Regions from separate parts of the Arthrobacter sp. AK01 genome, predicted to be linked through region 1. Evidence: riboswitches for the same ligand, from Rfam matches in the RefSeq annotation. Region 1 holds a riboswitch; the other holds the start of a gene.
What was found. A riboswitch is a leader RNA that binds a small molecule or an ion and turns the genes downstream of it on or off. The one in region 1 is predicted to bind thiamine pyrophosphate.
Positions count from the first base shown of each region.

Region 2: linked by a shared signal. The riboswitch ahead of thiD (bifunctional hydroxymethylpyrimidine kinase/phosphomethylpyrimidine kinase) and the one ahead of LN996_RS01895 (ECF transporter S component) in region 1 are both predicted to bind thiamine pyrophosphate.

Region 1 covers NZ_JAJOHP010000003.1:77,748-80,952, reverse strand. The annotation lists gene LN996_RS01900 (ABC transporter ATP-binding protein) at 1-1,413, opposite strand, end outside; gene LN996_RS01895 (ECF transporter S component) at 1,413-2,033, opposite strand; TPP riboswitch at 2,110-2,246, opposite strand; gene LN996_RS01890 (NUDIX hydrolase) at 2,480-3,172, shown strand.
Region 2 covers NZ_JAJOHP010000098.1:1,257-4,461, reverse strand. The annotation lists gene LN996_RS21775 (Rne/Rng family ribonuclease) at 1-1,523, shown strand, start outside; TPP riboswitch at 1,714-1,812, shown strand; gene thiD (bifunctional hydroxymethylpyrimidine kinase/phosphomethylpyrimidine kinase) at 1,803-3,205, shown strand, end outside.

The DNA of each region.
Region 1 (3,205 bases):
GCCGAATGTGGGCTCATCCAGCACCAGGACCTTCGGATGCGCCGCCAGAACCGTGGCCACCGAAAGCCGCCGCTTTTCCCCACCGGACAACGTGTAGGGATTGGCGTCCACAAGGTGCGTCAGCCTCAGCCGCTCCAGCAGTTCATCCACGCGTTCCTCGCCATGGCCCAGATGCTTGGGGCCAAACATGAGCTCGTCCAGGACCTTGCCCGTGACAAACTGGTGCTCCGGTTCCTGGAACACCGTCCCGATGCGGGAAATCAACTGGTCAGCTTTCCACATGAACGGGTCAATACCCGCCCCCTCGGAAAGCTCGACGGCGGCACTCACCGCACCGTCCACCGGCGCCAAAAGGCCGGCCAACGTGAGAGCGAAAGTGGATTTGCCGGCACCGTTCGGTCCCGTGATGGTCAGGGCCTGGCCAGCCCTGACCTGTGCGCTGATGCCCGTTTGCACGGGAACAGGCGGGATGGTCTTGAAGCCTTTGCGCCGCGGTTTTTCCCGGGATACTGCGAGGTCCTGGGCTGCCAGGAGAAGCGTGGAAGTCTGGGGCCGGTTCTGCCGCGTCCGGGTTGCCGGAACGTATCCCGGCACCCACACGCCAGCCGCCATCAGCATGGTGCGTGCCTCGGACAGGACCTGCTCCGGAGGGCCGTCCAAGAGGACTCCGCCCGCGGCCTGCCCGGCGCCCGCAGCCGCGCTCGACCCCGCCACCCACCCTGGCTGCAGGACCACGATCCTGTCCACCAGGTCTTTCCACACAGAAACGCGGTGTTCCACCACAACCAGGGTGGCACCGGTCTTATCGAGGCAGCGCTTCACCGCATCACGGACCTCCAGCACACCCGCCGGATCCAAGTTGGCCGTCGGCTCGTCCAACAGGATCAGCCCGGGTCGCATCGCCAAAATGCCCGCAAGCGCAAGCCGTTGCTTCTGCCCTCCGGAGAGTGCCGCCGTTGGGTGATCCAGGGCCAAACCGCCGCCGGCAGCGGTGCGCAGCCCGACGTCGTCGAGCGCTTCATGGACGCGGGACCAGATCTCGTCCCGCGGCACGGCCAGGTTCTCGGCGCCGAAGGCGACGTCGTCACCCACGCGGGAGAGGACCACCTGGGTTTCGGGGTCTTGCTGCATCAGGCCGGCGCGGCCACGCTGTTCGCGGGGAGCAACGCCGTCGATCAGCAGGGAGCCGGTCTCGTCCGAGTCGTCTTCCTCATCACCCAGCACGCCGGCCAAGGCATGCAGGAGGGTCGACTTACCGGCGCCCGAAGGACCCAGCAGCAACACCCGTTCGCCGGGTTCGATCCGAAGGTCCAGACCCTCAATGGCAGGCTGGGCCCGGCCGGCATGCCGCCACCCCCAGCCCTCGGCTGAGATGGCGGCAGGCCTGACCGTGCCGCTTTGAGTCGCGGACATCAGCTGAAGACTGGCTCCGAAGCGGCCTTGCGCGACGCGAAGGAGCTCAGGACGCCGGTCTTCGCCAGGCCGCGGGTGGCGACCCAGGACAGTGCGCCTGCGATGATCGCGCCGGAAATGGTGGTGAAGGTGATGTAGGCAAGCTTGTCGATTGCCTCGTACGCGATGTTCCAGCCCCACGGAAGGAAGGAGTCGTTCAGGCCGCAGAAGAGGCCTGCGCCCGCGCCGGCGAGGAGGGCCGTGGGCAGGTTGAACTTCTTGTAGCGGAAAGCGGCGAAGATGAGCTCGGCGCCGAGTCCCTGCAGGACTCCGGAGATCAGCACTGTGGTGCCGTACTGCGAGCCCATGATGAGCTCACCGGTGGCAGCGACGGCTTCGCAGAACAACGCTGCGCCCGGCTTGCGGATAATGAGCATGCCCAGGACCGCGGGGATCATCCAGCCACCGGCGATCAGGCCTGTGAGGGGAGGGTACGTCGCGTTCAGGGGAATGGATACCAACGCAGCGCCCTGGGACCAGGCCCAGAAGATCACGCCGCCGGCGATGGCGATCAGAGCCGCCACAACGATGTCTACAACACGCCAGTTATAACTGGTCTTCTTCACGTTTACCGTGGTCATTTTCTGCCTCCTGAGGTACAGGAGGGGAAAGTGCTACCCGGATTCTCCAGCCGGCCTGCGCCGCCCGGATCCGGACACTCTGAGAAGCTCGACTCCCTTGCGCCGGTACTAACCGGATCAGGTTCGAGGGTCTGCGGCTGTCCGCACTCTCAGCGCCCTCGCGTCTCCTGCATCTCTGCAGGGTCCGACGGCGGCGCTCCCCTGTCGTTATCAAATCTGCCCTGATGGGCGGGTTCAGTTTACACCTGCGTCCATGGCGGGCGCTGGCCTGTTGCCCGCCTATGGTCACAATCGGATCAGCGCGCCCCGGGCCGGACGCGTTCCAGGCGTGCGTTGCGAGGCCCGCCCTACACCCCTCCCGCCGGTTTTGGCCTGCACACCAGGCCCCACAACGAGACCTGAGAGAATGATCCAGCAGACTCGACCGCGGCAAAGGGGCATATCTCATGACGGACCTACCCAAGCAGGATCACGCTGCAAGCGACACCACGGCGCCGGAACCTCGCCTTGCCGCCAGCGTCATCCTGCTCCGCAACGCCCCCGGCGGTCTCGAAGCCTTCGTCCAGCACAGGGTCAGCACCATGGACTTCGCTGCCGGAATGGTGGTGTTCCCGGGAGGCCGGGTGGATGCTGCGGACACGTCCGGCTGGGACTACCCCGCGGAGCTGCTTCAACACCACGCGGCCCAGTGGCGCCAAAGCTCCATCGGCGCTAATCCTGCGCAGGCGACCACGAGCGCGGGTACGGTCCTCACAGCCGCACTCCGGGAAGTCCAGGAGGAGGCGGGCCTGAGCATCCACTCCGCCGACCTCCGTCCATGGGCCAACTGGATCACCCCGACGGACATGCCCAAGCGCTTCGACACCTACTTCTACATCGCCAAGCCTGCGCCAGGGGCTGAGCCCCAGCACCAAACCACTGAGGCCTGGCAGTCTCTGTGGATGCCAGTGGACGGAATTCTGGCGGCAGAGGCGGCCGGAACACTGAAACTGATGCCGCCCACCTATTACCTGCTGAAGGAAATCGCAGGGTTCGGCTCAGTGGAAGCGGTGTGGTCCGCGGAGCACACCGTCGTTCCGGTGCTCGCCCCGGTGGGTTCCATGGCCGCGTTCCTCAAGGAACGGGAAAACCGCCGGTAACAGCGTCCGCCCGGCCTTTACGGCTAGGCTGGG
Region 2 (3,205 bases), on a different contig from region 1:
CGCACGATATCAACCGCCTCCGCGCGCAGTGGGAAGGCATCGAGGGGCAGGCTTCCTCGACCAAGGTGCTGGCTCCGGAACTGCTGTACGGCGAACCGGACCTGACCATCAAGGTTGTCCGCGATGTCTTCAACGAGGACTTCTCCAAGCTGATCGTCTCCGGCGACGACGCCTGGGACACCATTGAAGCCTACGTGACCTACGTCGCCCCTGATCTGGTGGGCCGCCTTGAAAAGTGGACCAAGGACCAGGACATCTTCTCTGCGTGGCGCATCGACGAGCAGATCCACAAGGCGCTGGAACGGAAGGTCTTCCTCCCGTCAGGTGGCTCGTTGGTCATCGACCGCACCGAAGCCATGACCGTAGTGGACGTTAACACCGGCAAGTTCACCGGCAGTGGCGGAAACCTTGAGGAGACGGTCACCAAGAACAACCTTGAAGCGGCCGAGGAAGTAGTTCGCCAGCTCCGGCTGCGTGATATCGGTGGCATCATCGTCATCGACTTCATCGACATGGTCCTTGAATCAAACCGCGACCTCGTCCTCCGGCGCATGGTGGAATGCCTTGGCCGCGACCGCACCAAGCACCAAGTGGCCGAAGTGACGTCGCTGGGCCTCGTCCAGATGACCCGTAAGCGCATGGGCACCGGCCTCTTGGAGGTCTTCGGTGAGCAGTGCGATCATTGTGCCGGCCGGGGCGTCGTGACGCACGATGAACCTGTGGAGCACCGCCGCGCCAACGTCGTGGCCGCCGAACACCACCGCCCCCACACGGAGACCCAGCAGCCCGCTGCCCGCACGGAACGCAAGCGTCGCCGGGGCAAGGGCGGGGGACAGCCCGTTGCCGAAGCGTCCGCGCAGGTCCACACCACCACGTCGACGCCGGCTGCGCCGGCTGCTCCCGCTGAGCCCCAGGATCCGGCGAAGCAGGCCAAGGCCGAGGCGACCAGGGCTGCTTTGGCCACGATTGCCGCTGCCGCCCATGCCGCGCACCTGCACGACGACGAAGTCCACCGTGCAGAAGAACAGGCACGGGCAGCTGGACAGCAGGAGTCTGCCGCTCAGTCCGTGGCGCCCGCCGAGGCAGAGGAAGCCGCAGTTCGCGAAGGCAGGTCCACGCCGGTCCTGCGTTTCGGTGGGGAGGAAGTTGCCTTGCCGTTCGGTGAACACCACGAAGAACCGCCGGCCGCAAAGCCTGCCATGAGCCTTGATCTCCTGGCTGAAGCGTTCTCCCACCTTGGCGCAGCTCCTGAGGAAAAGCCCGAAGCGCTGTTTGCTCCGAAGGCCGTCGAAGCGGATCCCGAAGCTGTTCCCGCCTCGCGGGCCCGCCGTGGCCGCCGCAACCGCAGCGCGAGCAGGGCGCAAGGTGCGGCTAACGAAACAAGCGTCGAGCACCATGAGGTGACTGCCTCGGTTGGTCAAGGAACGGCACACGAGGCCAAAGCACCCGTGGAACCGGCCAAGAAGGCAGCGTCCGAGGAGCCCATTATCCTGGGGGTTGGGGTACCGGCTTCCGAGCTCTAGCACGGGCAAGGAAACCCAAGCATGAGGGCCCTGCACGATCCGCCACAGGCGGGTGGTGCAGGGCCCTTTGCTGTCCACTGCAAGCCCGGCTTCGCGAATGCGTTGGTCAGGTGCATGAAGGCATTGACAGTCATATCCGGGCATTGGCGTGGCACGGTTCCCGGGACCGGGCCCTTCCCGGCTACGCTTGGGGACTGACACGGGGTGCCGGGCGTTGGGCCAGGCTGAGATCCAGACCCGTTGAACCTGTCCGGTTAGCACCGGCGAAGGGATGTCCCCATGACTTCAACGTCGTATTCTCCCGTCTACCCGTTGGCCGTTTCCGGCCGGCAAATACCGCGGGTACTGAGCATCGCAGGCTCGGACCCATCCGGCGGCGCAGGTATCCAGGCTGATCTGAAGAGCATCGCAGCCCATGGCGGTTACGGCATGGCAGCCATCACCGCCCTGACTGCGCAGAACACTGGGGGAGTCCGTGCTGTCCATGTTCCTCCGGTGGAGTTCCTGCGCCAGCAACTGGAGGCAATCAGCAATGATATTGCCATCGATGCAGTCAAAATCGGGATGCTTGGTGACGCGGCCGTGATCCACGAAGTCCGCGGCTGGCTCGAAGCGGTGCGTCCCGCCGTCGTGGTCCTTGACCCGGTGATGGTCGCCACCAGCGGTGACCGCCTCCTGCGGGAGTCCGCCGGGAAGGCCCTGCGCCAGCTCCTGCCGCTGGCAGACCTGATCACGCCTAACCTGCCCGAACTTGCCATGCTGCTGGGGGAGCCGGAGGCCGCTGACTGGCCCTCGGCGTTGGATCAGGGCAAGCGGCTGGCCGCTGAGTGCGGCAACACCGTGCTGGTCAAGGGTGGTCATCTGGCCGGTTCCGAATGCCCTGATGCGCTGGTGAACACCAGCGGGTTGTTGCGGCAGGACGTCATCGAGGTGCCCGGTCCGCGGGTGGAGACGGCAAACAGTCACGGCACGGGCTGTTCCCTGTCCTCGGCCCTGGCCACTGCGCAGGCCCGTACCGGTGACTGGGAGGCGTCATTGCGTGAGGTGAAGCCATGGTTGATCGAGGCGTTGACGCATTCCGACATTCTCGAAGTAGGCCACGGAAGCGGACCAGTGCACCACTTCCACCACCATGCGGGCCCGAGGCCGGGAGATTTCGCGTCGGTGCTATGGAAGGAAGCGACCCCGGAGCTTGAAGCAATCTACAAGCTCAGCTTCATTGACGGCTTGCAATCCGGCAGCCTTCCGGAAGCCGCCTTCAACTACTACCTTGCCCAAGACGCCATTTACCTCAATGGGTACTCCAGGGTCCTGGCCCGCGCCGGCGCCCTTGCTCCCAGCGAGAAGGAACAGCTGTTCTGGGCCAAAGCGTCACAGCAGTGCCTTGAGGTCGAATCGGAGCTTCACCGGAACTGGTTGAGCACCCGGGAGGCGTCAACGGCCACCGGTCCCGTCACGAAGTCGTACGTGGACCATCTGCTGGCGTCTTCGGCTTCCGGTAGTTATGCGGTGGTGCTCGCGGCAATTTTGCCTTGCTACTGGCTGTACGCAGAAGTGGGCCAGCAGCTCCATGCAGCGTACGTGGAAGCAGGGGCTCCAACGGAGCACCCTTATGCGGCGTGGCTCACGACGTACGCGGACGAGGATTTCGCTGCCGCTACCAGGAATGCGATCAACTTCAC